DNA from 3 places in the Isoptericola sp. F-RaC21 genome. Region 1 is predicted to be linked to each of the others. Evidence: riboswitches for the same ligand, from Rfam matches in the RefSeq annotation. Region 1 holds a riboswitch; each other region holds the start of a gene.
What was found. A riboswitch is a leader RNA that binds a small molecule or an ion and turns the genes downstream of it on or off. The one in region 1 is predicted to bind S-adenosylmethionine.
Positions count from the first base shown of each region.

Region 2: it holds a riboswitch for S-adenosylmethionine, as region 1 does, so the genes downstream of both, AAG589_RS03210 (ABC transporter substrate-binding protein) here and AAG589_RS18330 (methylenetetrahydrofolate reductase) in region 1, are expected to answer to the same signal.
Region 3: it holds a riboswitch for S-adenosylmethionine, as region 1 does, so the genes downstream of both, AAG589_RS03150 (LLM class flavin-dependent oxidoreductase) here and AAG589_RS18330 (methylenetetrahydrofolate reductase) in region 1, are expected to answer to the same signal.

Region 1 covers NZ_JBCFYX010000005.1:15,249-20,863, reverse strand. The annotation lists gene metE (5-methyltetrahydropteroyltriglutamate--homocysteine S-methyltransferase) at 1-1,163, opposite strand, end outside; gene AAG589_RS18330 (methylenetetrahydrofolate reductase) at 1,189-2,235, opposite strand; SAM riboswitch class I at 2,241-2,347, opposite strand; gene AAG589_RS18325 (NADP-dependent oxidoreductase) at 2,441-3,352, opposite strand; gene AAG589_RS18320 (YbdD/YjiX family protein) at 3,394-3,642, opposite strand; gene AAG589_RS18315 (carbon starvation CstA family protein) at 3,626-5,615, opposite strand, start outside.
Region 2 covers NZ_JBCFYX010000001.1:689,500-695,114, forward strand. The annotation lists gene AAG589_RS03190 (LLM class flavin-dependent oxidoreductase) at 1-374, shown strand, start outside; gene AAG589_RS03195 (LLM class flavin-dependent oxidoreductase) at 374-1,534, shown strand; gene AAG589_RS03200 (TlpA family protein disulfide reductase) at 1,646-2,083, shown strand; gene AAG589_RS03205 (DUF4395 domain-containing protein) at 2,153-2,614, shown strand; SAM riboswitch class IV at 2,764-2,877, shown strand; gene AAG589_RS03210 (ABC transporter substrate-binding protein) at 2,952-4,613, shown strand; gene AAG589_RS03215 (ABC transporter permease) at 4,615-5,610, shown strand; gene AAG589_RS03220 (ABC transporter permease) at 5,607-5,615, shown strand, end outside.
Region 3 covers NZ_JBCFYX010000001.1:678,782-684,396, reverse strand. The annotation lists gene AAG589_RS03165 (amino acid ABC transporter ATP-binding protein) at 1-385, opposite strand, end outside; gene AAG589_RS03160 (amino acid ABC transporter permease) at 382-1,458, opposite strand; gene AAG589_RS03155 (DUF1684 domain-containing protein) at 1,455-2,345, opposite strand; gene AAG589_RS03150 (LLM class flavin-dependent oxidoreductase) at 2,446-3,705, opposite strand; SAM riboswitch class IV at 4,068-4,181, opposite strand; gene AAG589_RS03145 (GTP pyrophosphokinase) at 4,360-5,178, shown strand; gene AAG589_RS03140 (MmcQ/YjbR family DNA-binding protein) at 5,185-5,615, shown strand, end outside.

The DNA of each region.
Region 1 (5,615 bases):
GCCAGCCAGTCGCGCAGGCGCGGGTCGAGGGTGGTGCCCGGACCGCCACCGAAGACCTCGTCCTCGACGTCGTGCGGCACGTGCAGCAGCGACGTCGACGTGCCGACCGCGAGGGCCCCGGCGCCGAGGCCGCGCAGCGACTCGACGACGTCCAGCTTCGCGGCCAGGTCGGCCCGCCAGACGTTGTGCCCGTCGATCACGCCGGCCACGAGGGTCTTGTCCTCGAGCCCGGGCACCGGCCCGCCAGGAGCGGCGCCCTTGACCAGATCGATCGCGACAGCGTCGACGTCGGTGCCCGCGAGCACGGCGAGGCCGTCGTCGCCGAGGCCGCCGAACGGCGCGGCGACGAGGATGGCGGGCCGCTCGCCCGCGGTGTCCTCAGAGGCAGTGTCGTCGGTGGCCGTCGCGAGGTCGGTCGCCAGCGTGCGGTACGCCGAGGCGATCGCCGCGTGCAGCCGCTCGGCGGGCACGTCGAGGGAGTCGGTGACGAGGGCGGGCTCGTCGAGCTGCACCCACGGCACGCCGACGGCGGCCAGCGCGCGCAGCAGGTCCGCGTACGCGGCGACGACGTCGTCGAGCCGGTCGAGGGGGTGGAACCCGTCGCCCGCCTCGTCGGCCGCCTTCGACAGCGCGAGGAAGGTGACCGGGCCGACGAGCACCGGGCGGGTCGTGACGCCGGCCTCCTTGGCCTCGGCGTACTCGCGCACGATGCGGTGGTCGGCGAACGAGACCGGCGTCGTCTCGCTGATCTCCGGCACGAGGTAGTGGTAGTTGGTGTCGAACCACTTGGTCATCTCGAGCGGGGCGTCCTCGCCGCGGCCGCGGGCCACGGTGAAGTAGCCGTCCAGCTCGAGCGAGCCGTCCTCGTCGTCGAGCAGGTCGCGGAACCGCTCGGGGACGGCGCCCAGCAGCGCGACGACGTCGAGCACCTGGTCGTAGTAGGAGAACGACCCGGGCACGGAGCCGTCGTCGGGGTTCAGCCCGAGCTCGACGAGGCGGCGGGCGGTCTCGCGGCGCAGCGCGCCGGCCGTGACCTCCAGGTCGACGGCGTCGGTGCGGCCGGCCCAGAACGACTCGACGGCCTTCTTGAGCTCGCGGCGGCGCCCGATGCGCGGGTAGCCGAGGACGGTGCCGCCCGGGAAGGCGGGGGAACTGGTGGACATGAGCACTCCAGAGGTCGGGCGCCCGTCAGACGACGGGAGCCTGGGTCGGGATGCTCGGTACCCACGGCCTTCTGGCCAGGTCCGCGCCGTCCGACGAGGCGTCGGAGGGCGCCGGTCCGCCGAGGTGGACACCCTCGAGCAGGTCCAGAGCGGGACGGTACTTGTTGAACGTGTACACGTGGATGCCGGGGGCGCCCGCGTCGAGCACGCGCTGGGCGAGCTCCACGGCGCGCGCGGTCCCGTAGGCGTGCTGGGCCTCCGGGTCCGGCTGGGCGTCGAGCGCGTCCAGCAGGTGCCGGGGCGCGCGGACGCCGGTGAGCTCCTCGACGCGACGGAGCCGGCGCGGCTCGGTCGTGGGCAGCTGCCCGGCGAGGATCGGGATCGTCACCCCGGCCGCGCGGGCCTCGGCGACGAAGTCGGTGTAGGAGTCGGCCTCGTAGAACAGCTGCGTGATGGCGAAGCTCGCCCCCGCCTCCTGCTTCTCCTTGAGGCGCCGGACCTCCTGGGCCCGGGTGGTGCCGGCCTGCACGTTGCCGTCGACGAACGTCGCGACGGCGATCGTCATCGGGCGGGCGGCCCCGCGCAGCGCGGCGCCGGGGTCGGTCGCGCAGCGCCGGGCCTCGACCTCGCGCAGCAGGTGCACGAGCTCGATCGAGGACGCGACGCCGTCGGCGGGAGGCTCCCAGTCCGGCTGGTCCTTCGGCGGGTCCCCGCGCAGGGCGAGGAACGCCCGGGTGCCGGCGTCGAGGAAGTCGTCGATGACGGCGGAGACGTCCTCGCGGTGCGCGCCGACGCAGGTCAGGTGGGCCACGGGCAGCACGGGCGTGCCCTCGAGCAGGGTGGACACGACCTGGCGTGCGGTCGCCCGGTCACCGCCGCCCGCCCCGTACGTCACGGACACGAAGTCCGGGCGCGCGGCCACGAGCCGGCGCGCCGTCTCCCAGAACTTGGGGGCGGCGTCCGGCCGGCGCGGCGGCATGAGCTCGAACGAGACCGTCGGGCGTGCCGGCAGCGCCGGCTGGGCTGCCGGATGAGCTGCCGGGTTGGGCGAAGGGGATGCCTCTGCGACCATGCGTCACTCCATCGATCCTGGCGTGAGCACCTTCGTCCTCGGGAGGCTTCCGTCGGAGAACGGGTTGCTGCGGCGTCGTCGAGCCAGGACTCTCGGCCGCTCTGGATGGCTTGTCACGCGATCGTACGCAGCATCCGCGATGCGGTCGAGGATGAGACCGCCTGCTGAGACGGCCGCCGAGGCCGGGCGGGCGGGAACGCCCTGCTCAGGGCACCAGCACGACCTTGCCGCCGGGATGCCCGGACTCGACGAGCGCGTGCGCGCGGGCCGCGTCGGCCAGCGGCAGCACCGCGCCGACGGCGGTCACGAGGGCGCCGCGGGCGAGGGCGGCGACGGCCTCCGCGAGCTCGCCGGCGTCGCGCTCGGACCGGGAGCTGAACTCGACGCCGAGGTCCGCGGCGGCGTCGTCGGCGATGGTGACGATGCGGTCGGTGCCCCCGCGCAGGGCGATCGAGTCGGGCAGGACGCCCGCGCCGGAGGCGTCGAGGACGGCGTCCACGCCGTCCGGGGCGAGGGCGCGCACCCGCTCGACCAGGCCGGCGCCGTAAGGGGTCGGCGTCGCGCCGAGGGCGGCGACCCGCTCCTGGTCCCGCGGCGACGCGGTGCCGATCACGCGGGCGCCGCGGCGCACCGCGAGCTGGGTGGCCAGCGCGCCCACCGCCCCCGACGCGCCGTGCACGAGCAGCATCTCGCCGGGCCGGACGCCGAGCCGGCGCAGCACGCGGGTCGCGGCCTCCGCGGCGACGGGCAGGGTGACGGCGTCCGTCGCGGCGAGGCCGTCGGGCACGCGCGCGAACACCTTCGTCAGCGCGAGCTCCGCGTACCCGCCGCCGACGGCGAAGCCGACGACGCGGTCGCCGGGGGAGACGTCGGTCGTGCCGCCCTCGACCGGTAGGCCGACCTGGTCGACGACCCCCGCCACCTCCAGCCCCGGCACGACCGGCCGCGCCGGCGCCGGCGCCCCGGTGGCGCCCGCGCGGGACTTCACGTCCCAGCCGTTGACGGCGGCGGCCTCGACGCGCACGCGCACCTGACCGGGCCCGGCCTGGGGGTCGGGGACGTCGGCGAGGTGCAGCACCTCGGGGCCGCCGTGGGACTCGAACACGATCGCGCGCACGCGGCCATCCTGGCGCAGCGGCCGGGGTCGTGCCCGCCCGGTCAGCAGCAGCGGGAGCCGGGGTTGCGGTCCTGCTCGGCGTAGTGCTCGCGCCAGAACTCGCGCTCGCCCATCGGCTCGCGGTCCGGGTGGGCGGACCGCTCGTGCGCGACGTACGTGCGGTAGGCGTCGTCCCCCATCACCTGCCGCACGTACCAGCGCAGGTTCCGCGCCGCGGTCGACGTCGCCCGGGCCAGCGCCCGGGCGACGTCGTGCACGCTGCCGGCGCGGGCGTCAGTGGTGCCCGGCACCGCTGGACTCCCGCAGGCCGGCGTCGGCCCACCGCTTCTCGATCTGCTTCTCGGTGCCGGAGGCGAACAGGCCGGCCGGCGCGAACCGCCGCGACACGACGGGCGGGTCCTCGTGGTTCTCCCCGCCGCCGGTGCGGAACGCCTTGATCGTCACGACCAGCGACGCGAGGATCACGACGATCGACAGCACCACGAACACGATCGACAGGGTGCCCTGGACGAAGGTGTTGCGGACCACGGCCTCCATCGCGGCGACGTCGGGCGCCGTCCCGAACGACGTCTCGCCGGCGGCGAGCGCGTCCTTGAACGCCCGGTGCTGCGCCCAGTACCCCACCGCGGGCACGTCGGAGAAGATCTTCTCGAACGACGCCCAGATGGTGATCAGGGCGGTGAACGCCAGCGGCACGGCCACGATCCACAGCCACGCCCAGTACGCGCGGCCCCGCTTCGCCACGATGGCGAGCACGACGGCCAGCGCGATCGCCGCGAGCAGCTGGTTCGCGATGCCGAACAGCGGGAAGAACGTGTTGATGCCGCCGAGCGGGTCGGTGACGCCGAGGTAGAGGATCGTGCCCCAGCCCGCGACCATGATCGCGGTGCAGATCCACACCCCGGGCCGCCAGCTCACGTCCTTGAACCTCGGGGCCACGTTGCCGATGGTGTCCTGCAGCATGAAGCGGGCCACGCGCGTGCCGGCGTCGACGGCGGTGAGGATGAAGAGCGCCTCGAACATGATCGCGAAGTGGTACCAGAAGCCCATCATCGCGGTGCCGCCCACCAGCTGGTGCATGATGTGCGCCAGCCCGAGCGCGAGCGTCGGGGCGCCGCCGGTGCGGGACACGATCGACGGCTCGCCCACCTGGCTGGCCAGGGTGCTCAGCGTGTCGGGCGTGAGGTTCACGCCCGCGAGGCCGAGCGAGTTCACGAACGCGACCGCGCCCTCGATGGTGCCGCCGGTGGCGGCCGCCGAGGAGTTCATCGCGAAGTACACGCCGCGGTCGATCGAGATCGCGGCGACCAGCGCCATGATCGCGACGAACGACTCCATGAGCATGCCGCCGTACCCGATGAAGCGCGTCTGGCGCTCCTTCTCGACGAGCTTCGGCGTCGTGCCCGATGAGATGAGCGCGTGGAACCCGGACAGGGCACCGCACGCGATGGTGACGAAGAGGAACGGCCACAGGTTGCCGGCCACGACCGGGCCGGTCTCGGAGCTCGCGAACTCGCTGATCGCCGGGACGGAGATCTCGGGGCGCACGATGACGACGGCGCCGGCGAGCACCAGGATGACGCCCACCTTCATGAAGGTGGACAGGTAGTCGCGCGGGGCGAGCAGCAGCCAGACGGGCAGGATCGCGGCCACGAAGCCGTAGACGATGACGCCGACGGCGATGGTGGTGCGGTCGAGGTGGAAGAACTCGGCGCCCCAGGCGGTGTCGGCCACCATGCCGCCGCCGATGATCGCGGCGAGCAGCAGCACGAAGCCGATGAGGGAGACCTCGGTGATCTTGCCCGGGCGCAGGTAGCGCAGGTAGACGCCCATGAACAGGGCGATCGGCACGGTCATGGAGACGCTGAACACGCCCCACGGGCTCTCCCCGAGGGCGTTGACGACCACGAGGGCGAGGATCGCCACGATGATGATCATGATCAGCAGGGACGCGACGATCGCGGCGACGCCGCCGATGCGGCCCAGCTCCTCGCGCGCCATCTGGCCGATGGTGCGGCCGCCGCGGCGCATGGAGAAGAACAGCACCGTGTAGTCCTGCACGGCGCCCGCGAGCACCACGCCCACGATGATCCAGATGGTGCCCGGCAGGTAGCCCATCTGCGCGGCGAGCACCGGGCCCACCAGCGGGCCGGCGCCCGCGATGGCGGCGAAGTGGTGGCCGAACAGCACGCGGCGGTCGGTGGGGACGAAGTCCTTGCCGTCCTCGCGGGTCTCGGCGGGGGTGGCGCGACGGTCGTCGGGG
Region 2 (5,615 bases), on a different contig from region 1:
AGGCCGCGCTGGGCGGGCAGCTCTCGCGCCGGCACCCGATCGACAAGCCCGAGAACGCGGGCTCGCAGCGGCTGCTCGAGATCGCCGCGGCCGGCGACCGGTACGACACGGCCCTGTGGACCGCGACGGCGAAGGCCACCGGCGGGGCGGGCAACTCCAACGCGCTGGTCGGCACGCCCGAGCAGGTCGCCGAGGCGCTGCTGGCGTACTACGACCTGGGCGTGCGCGTCATCTCCGCGCGCGGGTACGACCTGCTCGACGACGCGATCGACTTCGGCCGGTACGTCATCCCGCTCGTGCGCGAGGGCGTGGCCGCGCGCGACCGGGCCGCCGGCGAGGCGGCGACGGGCGGGGCCGAGGAGCGCGTGGCCTGATGCGCTTCCAGCTCCTCGACATCGTCTTCAACCCGCCGCACCCGGTCACCGGGGAGGCGGTGCCGCCCGCGGACCGGCTCGCGCGCGTCATCGAGCACGCCGTGCTGGCCGAGGAGCTCGGCTTCGACTCGTTCGCGGTGGGGGAGCGGCACGCCGGCGACGTGCTGTCGTCGGCGCCGACCGTGATCCTCGGCGCGGTGGCGGCGCGGACGCGGCGCATCCTGCTCTCCACGGGCGTCACGGTCCTGTCGCTGCTCGACCCGATCCGGGTGGCCGAGGACCTCGCCACCGTGGACCAGCTCTCCCGGGGTCGGCTGGAGATCGTCATCGGCAAGGGCAACGAGGAGCTGCAGTACCCGCTGCTCGGCCTCGACATCGCCAGGCAGTACGAGTACCTCGAGGAGAACTACGAGCTGCTGCGGCTCCTGCTCTCCTCCGAGGACGTCAGCTGGTCGGGCCGGCACCGGCACGCCCTCGAGCACGCGACCACGCTGCCGCGCCCGTACGCCGGGGCGTTCCGCATCTGGCACGGGTCCGCGACGAGCGAGTTCGCCGTCGACCTGGCCGCCCGGTGGGGCGACCCGATCGTGAGCGCCAACGCGCTGCAGCCGCGGGAGAGCTACGGGCGGCTCATCGACCGGTACCGCGAGCGGTACGCGGCCGCGGGTCACGACCCGGCCTACGGGTTCGTCGGCGCGGGGTCGGGCGGGCTGTTCCTCGCGGACACCACGGAGCAGGCGATCGAGCAGTACCGGCCGCTGTACGAGGGGCAGGTCGCGCGGCTGCGGGCGCGCGGCTACGACCCGGCCACGCACGTCGGCAAGGCGCAGGCCTTCGAGACGATCGAGGACGCCGTCGAGCGCGGACCCGCGCTGGTCGGGTCGCCCGAGCGGGTGGCGGAGAAGATCCTCGACTACCACGGCACCTTCGGGCACGTGCTGCAGTCGGTCTCGGTGAACCACCTGCTGGACCCGTCCCACCAGGAGGACGTGCTGCGGAGGTTCGCCGCCGAGGTCGCGCCCCTCGTGCGCGCCGAGGTCACGACGACGCTCTGGGGCCCGGACGACGCGCGCCGGGCGGCGGGGTTCACGGCGGGGGAGCAGCCCGGGGCGTCGGCCGGTGCGCCGCCCGGCGACCGCGCCGCTGCCCTGCCCGTCTGACCGGACGACGGGGTGTCCGACATCCGGGCACCCTGTCGACCGGATGGTGGGCGGCGGGGAGAATGTCCGCGACGTCGACGGCGTGAGGAGACGACGCGTGCGGAGGACACCATGACCGTGCAGCCGACCCAGCTCGTGATGCTGGGCGCCCTGGTCCTGGCGACCGTCGTCCTCGGCGCGCTGTGGAAGGCCCGCCAGGGGCGCGTGCGCACGGCCCCCGCGCGACGTGACGCCGCCGTGGACTGGGCGGCCCGCGGGATCCGGCTGGGGGAGCGCGCGACGTTCGTGCAGCTGTCCGCCGAGGTGTGCGCCCCCTGCCGCGCCACCGCCCGGGTGCTGCGCGGCCTCGCCGAGCGCGAGCCCGGGGTCGTGCACCACGAGCTGGACGTCGAGGACCACCTGGACCTCGTGCGCGAGCTGGGCGCGTTCGCCACGCCCACGGTCCTGGTGCTCGACGCGAGCGGGGTGCAGGCCGCCCGCAGCAGCGGCGGCATGTCGCCCGCCCAGGCGCGCCAGGCCCTCGACGCCGTCGTCCCCGCCGCCGGTTGAGCCTGTCGAAACCCCCGTCCCACCACCGCTGGTTGAGCCTGTCGAAACCCCGTCACCGAGGAGCAGCCCATGACCCGCGAGACCACCCGCACGCAGGCCCCCGCCGGCATCGACCCCCGCGGCCCGCGCGTGGGCGCCGGCATCACGGCGCTGCTGCTCGCCGTCGTCGTGCTCCTCGGGGCGACGACGGCCGGCCTCGTGCTGCTGGCCGTCGTCGCCGCGGGCTTCCTGCTGGGCGTCGTGCGCGGGGCGCAGGGCACCGTGCAGGGCTGGCTCTTCAAGGCCCTCGTGCGACCCCGGCTCGCGCCGCCCGCCGAGCTCGAGGACCCGCGCCCGCCGCGGTTCGCGCAGCTCGTCGGTCTCGTCGTGACGGGTGTCGGCGTCGTCCTCGGCCTGGCGGGCGTGCTCGCCGCCGTGCCGTGGGCGGCTGGGCTCGCGTTCGTCGCGGCCGCGCTGAACGCCGTCGTGGGCCTGTGCCTCGGCTGCGAGCTGTACCTGCTCGGCGCGCGCCTGCGGCACCCGGCCCGCTGAGGCGAGCCAGCGCCACCGCACCCACGAAGGCCCCGCCGTCACCGACGGCGGGGCCTTCGGCGTCCGCGGCCTCCTCGTCCGCGTCCGTGATGTGAGACGTGCCGCCCGACCCTTGACTCGCGGGGCCGCGGCGGCTTCCCTGCCGCCCAGGTGACGAGCGCCAGCACCCAGGCCCGGCTCGCTGGCCAGCAACCCTTCGACGTGACGGGGTGCTCCGGGAACGACCTGACCCCGCCGTGCCCGCGGCGGGGTAAGCACGGCTCCGGCCGTCCACGACCGCGCCCGGCCCTGCCGGGCGTGGGGGACGACCCGCCACGACCACGAGGAACGCCACGCGATGACCACCACACCGCGCACACCGCGCCGCCCGCGCCCCCTGCGCACCCCGCGCCGCCACGCCGTCGGGATCGCGGCGGCCGTCTCGGCCGCCGCCCTGCTGCTGAGCGCGTGCTCCGGCGGCGCCGACGCCGCAGACCCGGCCGCCTCGGACGACGCCGAGCCCGTCGCCGGCGGCGACCTGTCGTTCGCCATCACGGTCGACTCGCACTGCATCGACCCGCAGCAGGTCGGCAACAACGACGCGATCGCCGCCGCGCGCCAGACCGTCGCGTCCCTCACGGCGCAGGACCCGGAGTCCGGCGAGATCCTGCCCTGGCTCGCGGAGAGCTGGGAGGTGAACGACGACGCCTCGAGCTACACCTTCCACCTGCGCGACGACGCCACCTTCGCCGACGGCACCCCGATCGACGCGGCGGCGGTGAAGACCAACTTCGACGCCATCGTCGACCTCGGCGCGGTCGCGTCCCTCGGGTCGCAGTACCTCGTCGGGTACGCGGGGACCACCGTGGTGGACGAGGACACCGTGCGGGTGGACTTCGACGAGCCCAGCGCGCAGTTCCTGCAGGCGACGTCGACCTTCTCGCTGGGGCTGCTGTCGCCGGACTCGGCGAAGCTGTCCGCCGAGCAGCGCTGCGCCGGCGAGTACGTCGGCTCCGGGCCGTTCGCGGTGAAGTCGTACACCCAGGACCAGGAGATTGTGCTGGAGAAGGTCAAGGGCTACGCCTGGGGCTCGGCGGCCAACGCCCACACGGGCGAGGCGTACCTCGACACCGTCACCTTCACGGTCATCCCCGAGGCGAGCGTGCGCACCGGATCGCTGCAGTCCGGGCAGATCGACGCCACCGCCGCGCTCAACGCCGTCGACGTGCCGCAGTTCGACGGCAACGGGTTCTGGCTGTCCTACCGCGCCAACCCGGGCGTCGTGTTCAACCTTTTCCCGAACGAGTCCAGCCCGCTCGCGTCCGACGAGGCCGTGCGGACCGCGATCAGCAAGGGCATCGACCGCCAGCAGATCGTGGACACGGTGCTGACGCCGCAGGACCAGCCGGCCACCGGCGTCCTGTCGCACTCCACGCCCCTGTTCGAGGGCGCCGACGACCTGCTCGCCTACGACCCGGACGGCGCCGAGAAGATCCTCGACGACGCGGGCTGGGTCCCCGGCAGCGACGGCATCCGCGAGAAGGACGGGCGCAGGCTCAGCACGACCGTGACGTTCTGGCAGGTGCCCGAGCCGCTCGAGCTGGTCCAGCAGCAGCTGCGCCAGATCGGCGTGGACCTGCAGCTCAAGCACGTCACCGTGGCGGAGTCGGAGGCCGCGAAGGAGTCCGGCGACTTCGACTTCGACTACTACAACCTCACCCGGTCCGACGCCGACGTGCTGCGCACGATCTTCTCCGCGAACGCCCGCAACATCAACCAGCGCGACCCGGAGGAGGTGGACCGGCTCCTCGACGACTCGGCCGCCGCCACGGACCCGAAGCAGCGTCAGAAGCTCGTCACCGAGGCGTCGCGCCTCCTGCTCGAGCGCGGCCACGCCATCCCCGTCTACGAGCTGTCCACCACCATCGCCGCCGCCGACCGCGTCCACGGCCTCGGGTTCGAGGCGAGCTCGCGCCTGGACTTCTACGACGCGTGGGTGACCGACGGCGCGGGGGCCTGAGATGACCCGCTACCTCCTGCGGCGCGTCGGCCAGGGGATCTTCGTCCTGTGGGCGGCGTTCACGATCGCCTTCTTCGTCCTCTACCTGCTGCCGAGCGACCCGGCCGCCCTGATCGCCTCCGGCGGCGGCGAGGTGAGCCAGGTCGACCCGGCGCAGCTCGCCGCGCTGCGCGCCGAGTACGGCCTCGACCGGCCCCTCCTCGTGCAGTACGGCGACGCGCTGCTCGCGGCGCTCACCGGCGACCTCGGCACCTCCTACGTGAGCGGGGCGTCCGCCACCTCGATGGTCGCGCAGGCGTTGCCCGAGACCCTCAAGCTCACCGGCGCGGCGCTCGTGCTCGCCGTCGTGGGCGGCACGGCGGTCGCCGTGGCCAGCGTGTTCCCGCGGGCACGGTTCCTCCGGCAGGCGCTGTCGGCCCTCCCGCCCCTCGGCGTGGCGCTGCCGACGTTCTTCGTCGGCCTGGTGCTGCTGCAGTGGTTCTCGTTCCGGGTGCCGGTGTTCCCGGCGATCGGCAACGAGGGAGCGGTCAGCCTGGTGCTGCCGACGATCACCCTGGCCGTCCCGGCCGGGGCGCAGCTCGCCCAGATCCTGTCGCGCTCCCTGCGCGGCACGCTCGGCGAGCCGTACGTGGAGACGGCCTGGGCCAAGGGCGCGAGCCGCACCCGGGTGCACCTCGCCCACGCGCTGCGCAACGCCGCCATCCCGGCGTTCACGGTGCTCGGGGTGATGGTGGGCGGCCTGCTCGGTGGCGCCGTCGTCACCGAGACGGTGTTCTCCCGCGTCGGGCTCGGCCGGCTCACCGTGCAGTCGGTCAACCAGCAGGACGTGCCCGTGGTGCTGGCGGTCGTCGTGCTGTCGGCGCTCGTGTTCGTCGTCGTGACGCTCGTGGTCGACCTCGTCTACCCCCTGCTCGATCCGCGGATCCAGCTGCGGGCGGAGCGTCGTTCCCCGTCGCCCCGCACCGCAACCCTCCGACCCGACGAGGTGACCGCATGACGCTG
Region 3 (5,615 bases), on a different contig from region 1:
GGTGCGGGAAGAGGTTGAAGTTCTGGAAGACGAACCCGATCCGCGTGCGCTGCCCGAGGATCTCCCGCTCCTTGAGCTCCTGCAGCACCTCGACCCTGCGGCCGCCGCGGCGGGTGTGCCGGCGCCGGTAGCCCACGAGGTCGCCGTCCACCGTGACGAAGCCGGCGTCCACCTTCTCGAGGTGGTTGATGGCGCGCAGCAGGGTGGACTTGCCCGAGCCGGACGGCCCGAGGACGACGGTCACGGTGCCGGGCTCGACCGTCAGGTCGACGTCCCGGAGCACCTCGAGGGTGCCGAAGCTCTTGCGCAGGCCGTGCACCTCGACGCGGCCGGCGGCGCCTCCCGGCGCCGGGGCGGGCGGGTTGCGGGTCGTCGTGGCGGTCATGCGGGGCCTCCGTGCCGGGTGGTCGCGGTGCGGGCGGTGCGGGTGAGGACGCCGACCCGGGCGCGGGCGGCGAAGGCCGGCGGCACGTGCGCGGGCACGGGGCGGCCGGTCAGGCGGGCCAGGGCGACGGCCGACGACCAGCGCAGCCGCTGCCACGGCGTGGGCGGCAGGGTCCGCACGGCGCCCTTCGCGTAGTGCCGCTCGACGTAGTACTGGACGATCGTGATGAGCGTGGTGAGCACCAGGTACCAGATGGCCGCGACGATCAGCAGGGGGACCACCTTGCCGTTGCGGCCGTAGATGACGGACGCGATGTAGAACAGCTCGCCGTACGCCAGCACGTAGACGATCGACGTGCCCTTGAGCAGGCCGATCACCTCGTTGACGGCCGTCGGCACGATCGAGCGCATCGCCTGGGGCAGCACGATGCGGGTCACCTGGCGGCGGCGCGGGATGCCCAGGGACGCGGCGGCCTCCTGCTGCCCCTGGTCGACGCTGAGGATGCCGGCGCGCACGATCTCGGCCGAGTACGCGGCCTGCGAGAGCCCCAGGCCGAGGATGGCGGCGCCGAACTTGTCGACCACGCCGAGGGTGTCGAACCAGAGGAACTCGGGGCCGAAGGGGATGCCGAGGCTCAGGTGCGGGTACAGGTAGGCGAGGTTGTACCAGAGCAGCAGCTGCAGCAGCAGCGGCACGGAGCGGAACACCCACGTGTACGCCCACGACACGCCGACCAGCAGCGGGGAGCGCGACAGCCGCATGAGCGCCAGGACGGTGCCCAGCGCGAAGCCCACGACCGACGCCGCCGCGGTGAGCCGGATCGTCGCCCACGCCCCGGACAGGATCGAGGGCCACGTGAGGTACTGCGCGACGACGTCCCACTCCCAGCGGTCGTTGGTGAGCAGCGAGCTGACGACCATCGCCAGCAGCACCGCGACGCCGGCGGTCGCGACCCACCGCCCGGGGTGGCGGGCGGGGACGATGCGCAGGTGGGAGTAGGGGGTGGCGGCGGCGTCCTGCGCGGGCGCCGGGGGCGCGGGGGTCCGGGCGCCCGGGGTCGTGACGGCGGTCATCGGGGCGACCTCTCCCCCGCCGTGACGGCGAACGGGACATGGTTGCCGGGCGGCGGGGCGGGGCACGTGCCGTGGTCGCTGAACGCGTACGGCAGGTTGAGGGCGTCGTTGAGGTCGAGGCGCGCGACGCCCGTGGCACCCGGGGCCAGGCCCTCGGGGAGCTCGGGGCGCGCCGTCCGCCAGGGCGCCACCCCCGGCGCCTCGTCGCTGAAGAGCAGCGTCGGGGCCGCGCCGGGGGCGCCGGTCAGCAGGAGCGTGACGGTCCGGTCGCCGCGCGTCAGGTCGACCTCGCCGACCGCCTGCAGCCGGTGCACCAGGCCGGGCCGGGCGGCCCCGACGACGACGTCGCGCGGCGCCTCGTACAGGCGGACGGGCGCCTCGAGGTCCCACGACGGGTCGTGGTCGAAGGCGGGCACGCCGGCGAAGTCGAGGCGGGCGCGGGCGTGCGGGTCGCGCAGCCGGATCGCGAGGCGCCCCGTGCGTCGCACGAGCTCGATCGCCACCGCGGCCGTCTCGCCGGTCGTCGGGTCGCCGGCCCGGTCGAGGGGCTCGCGACCGACCGGCAGGAACGTCCCCACCTGGACGCTGCCGCCCTCGGGCACGTCGCCGTCGTAGGCGCCGGCGACGACGTCGGGCCCCTGGACCAGCGGCCCGTCCGCCTCGGCCGGGCGCAGGTGGGCACCGGCCTCGTCCGCGAGCCAGAGTCCGGGCACCCCCGGCAGCGGCTCCGGCCGGGACGGCAGCCAGTGGAAGCCCGCCAGGCTCAACCAGCCGTGCGGCAGGGCGAGCTCCCGCTCGCGGGCGGCGCGCCGGCGGGCGCGACTGTCGGCGGCGGGGTCGGCGGCAGGGTCGGCGGGGCGGACACGCGGTGCGTCGGTGACGGTCATCGGGGGCCTCCGGTCGAGGGGCGGGCAGCGTCGCGGTGTGCAGCGGGTCGGACAGCAGGACGGGGAGCGGCGGCGGGCCTGCGGGCGCCGGGTCGGGCGGTCACGCGCGCACCAGCCGGGAGTCGGCGGTGCGACCGCGAGGCCGGGTGCGCGCGGCGGCCGGGGCGCCGGCGGGCCGAGGACCTGCCGCGCCGTCGTCGGGGAGCCCGAGGGTCGCGCGGAGGGTGCGCGGCGCCGGGGACGCCACCGCCCGCACGCCGTCGCGCACGAGCCGCGGCAGGACGCCGTCGACGAGGGCGTCCAGGTCGGGGCCGAGCGACGACGGCCGCAGCAGGAACCCGTCGGAGGCCCCGGCGTCCCGCCAGTCGACGATCGTCTCGGCGAGGTCGTCGGGGGTCCCCGCCACCACCAGCAGCCCGCCGGAGATCTCGGGGCCCTCGAGGGCCTCCACGAGCTCCAGCCGCGCCTGCGCGCTGGCGCGGTCCTCGGCCAGGACCACGTACGCCTCGGTGAGCACGCGCAGCGTGTCGGGGTCGCGGCCGGCCGCCTCGGCCGCGTCGCGCACCTGGGAGCGCAGCCGGACCGCGCGCGCGGGCGCGGTGGCCGCGACGCGCACGACGTCCGCCGTCCGGGCGGCGAGGTGGAGCGCCGCCTCGCTGCGGACGGAGACGACGACGGGCGGGCGGCCCTGCCGCGGGGCGGCGTCCCGGTGGCCGGCGGGCCCCTCGCCCTCGGCCGGGCGGTGGCGGCGCACCGCGAACCGGATGCCGTCGTGGTCCACCCGGAAGCGTCCGTCGTCGTCGACGGCGACGCCGCCGGCGGTGTCGCCCGTGGCCCCGGCCGCCTGCCCGTCCCAGTGCCGCACCACCTGCGCCGCGGCGCCCAGGGCCTGCGCGGCCCAGGCGTCGTCCTGCACGACGGCGCCGGCCGGGAGGCCGACCTGCCACCCGGCCCGGCCGGCGCTGGCCTGGTCCACCCGCGCGATCGCCTGGGCGACGTGCGCCGGGTCCACGTGCGCGGTGTCGACGGCGGCGACGAGCCCCGCCCGCCTCGTGTGCGGCGCCACCCGGGCGGCGGCGACGGCGGCGTCGAGGCGGCCGGTCACCTGCCGCCGGCCGGGGTGCAGCAGGAAGCCCTCGTCGAGGGTGACGAGGTCGAGGCCGCCGGCGTCGGCGGTGCGCACGAGCTGCACGAACCGCTCGCCGTCGAACGACCGCGGCTGCACGATGCCGCGCGCCCGGTGGACTCCCGGGCGGGCGCCGGCGGCCGTGAGGTCGACACCGAGGACGAGGGGGGACGAGGCGGCGGACGAGGCGGCGGACGAGCTGGTGGACGAGGTCGTGGACGGGGAGTACGGCACGTCGGCTCCGATCGAGGCGCGGCGGGCGGGCGCACTCGGGCGCGGGTCGTGGACCCACGGGTGCGTACCGCCGCCGGAAAGGGGGCAGGAGGGGATGGCCCGCCGGGGAATGGCGGGCGGGGCGTCTGCGGGCCCGGCCCGGCGAGCGCCGGGCCGTGACGAGGTCCGGCCGCGGGGGCGGCGGACGCTCAGGCCGCGATCAGCGGCGTCGACACCACGCCGGCGCCGGCGCCACCGGGGCGGGCGTCGCCGAGGTGGGCGCGCCGGACGTGCTCGGCATCTGCCGGGGCCGGGACGACAGGGGGCGCACGGTGGTGGCGTCGCGGTGCATGCTCGTCCTCTCCTGCTCCCGCCGGGGCGGGGGTCGCGTGTTGCCGTGCCGTCGGCGACGGCGGGCCTGGTCCTCACCCGGGGCACCCACCCGCGCTGGGGGTTGCCGTCCGACGAGCCGGGGCTTCGCGTCGGAGCTCATGACCACCCGGGGCGTGCGGCCGCGCCGCCTCGCGGCGCCGCGGTCGTCCGACCCGGTGCGCAGGAACGTAGGTGCCCGGAAGGGGGGTGTCAACGAATTCCCCGGACCGTCTCGCATACCGAACAGTTCCGACCGGCTTTATCGGATACTCGGCCCCGCCCGATCCCGTCTACCGTGGTGCCGTGAGCCAGGACGCAGGGCAGGACGCACCTCAGGACCCCCGGCAGGATCCCGCACCGGACGCGCAGCACCACTCCCCCGACGCGGCCGAGATCCGGGCGCTCGTCGACCGGCTGCGTCGCCTCGTGCTGACGTACAAGTTCGGGATCGACGAGGTCATGACCAAGATCTCGATCCTGCGCGACGAGTTCCGGCACATGCAGAACTACAACCCGGTGGAGCACGTCAGCTCGCGCCTGAAGTCGCTCGAGTCGATCGTCGCCAAGTGCCGCCGCAAGGGCATCCCGCTGACGCCCGAGGGCGTCCGCGAGCACATGTTCGACGTCGCCGGCGTCCGCGTCACCTGCAGCTTCGTCTCCGACATCTACAAGGTGCGGGACATGCTCATGAACCAGGCCGACCTCACGGTCCTGGAGGAGCGCGACTACATCGCCCACCCGAAGCCGAACGGGTACAAGTCGCTGCACCTCATCGTGCAGGTCCCCGTGTACCTGTCCGACCGGGTCGAGGACGTCGTCGTGGAGATCCAGCTGCGCACCATCGCCATGGACTTCTGGGCCAGCCTGGAGCACAAGATCTACTACAAGTACGCGCGCGACGTGCCGCGCCATCTCACGGACTCGCTGAAGCTCGCCGCCGACGTCGCCTCCTCCCTCGACAGCTCCATGGAGCGGATCCACGACGAGGTGAAGGCCATCGCCGGCGCCGAGGAGCCGGCGGAGCACCGCGACGCGCTGCTCACCCCCGAGGAGATGCTGCGCAACTTCTGGAGCGCCGCGGAGGTCGAGGGCGACGCCCTGCGCGCGTCGCGGCAGGACTGACCCGCCGTGGGCCCCACGCAGCACCAGGACCTCGCCGCCGAGGTGGCGCTCGCGCTGCCCGGCACCACCCGCACGTGGCCGTTCGGGCCCGAGCACGACGTCTTCAAGGTGCAGGGCAAGGTGTTCTGCATGACCACCGACGCCACCGGGACGCCCCTGGTCACGCTGAAGTGCGCGCCCGACGACGCCGAGGCACTGCGCCAGGAGCACGCGCACGTCACCGCCGGCTACCACATGAACAAGCGGCACTGGATCTCGGTGGCCGCCGGCCCCGGCATCACGCCGGAGCTCGTCGAGGAGCTGGTCCTGGACGCTTACGCGCTGGTCGTCGCGTCCCTCCCCCGGCGGCTGCGCCCGGTGGACCTCGACGACACCGAGCGCCTGCGCACGGGCGTCCGCGACGTGCTGGACGGCGGCCCCACGGCTCGACCGGGCAC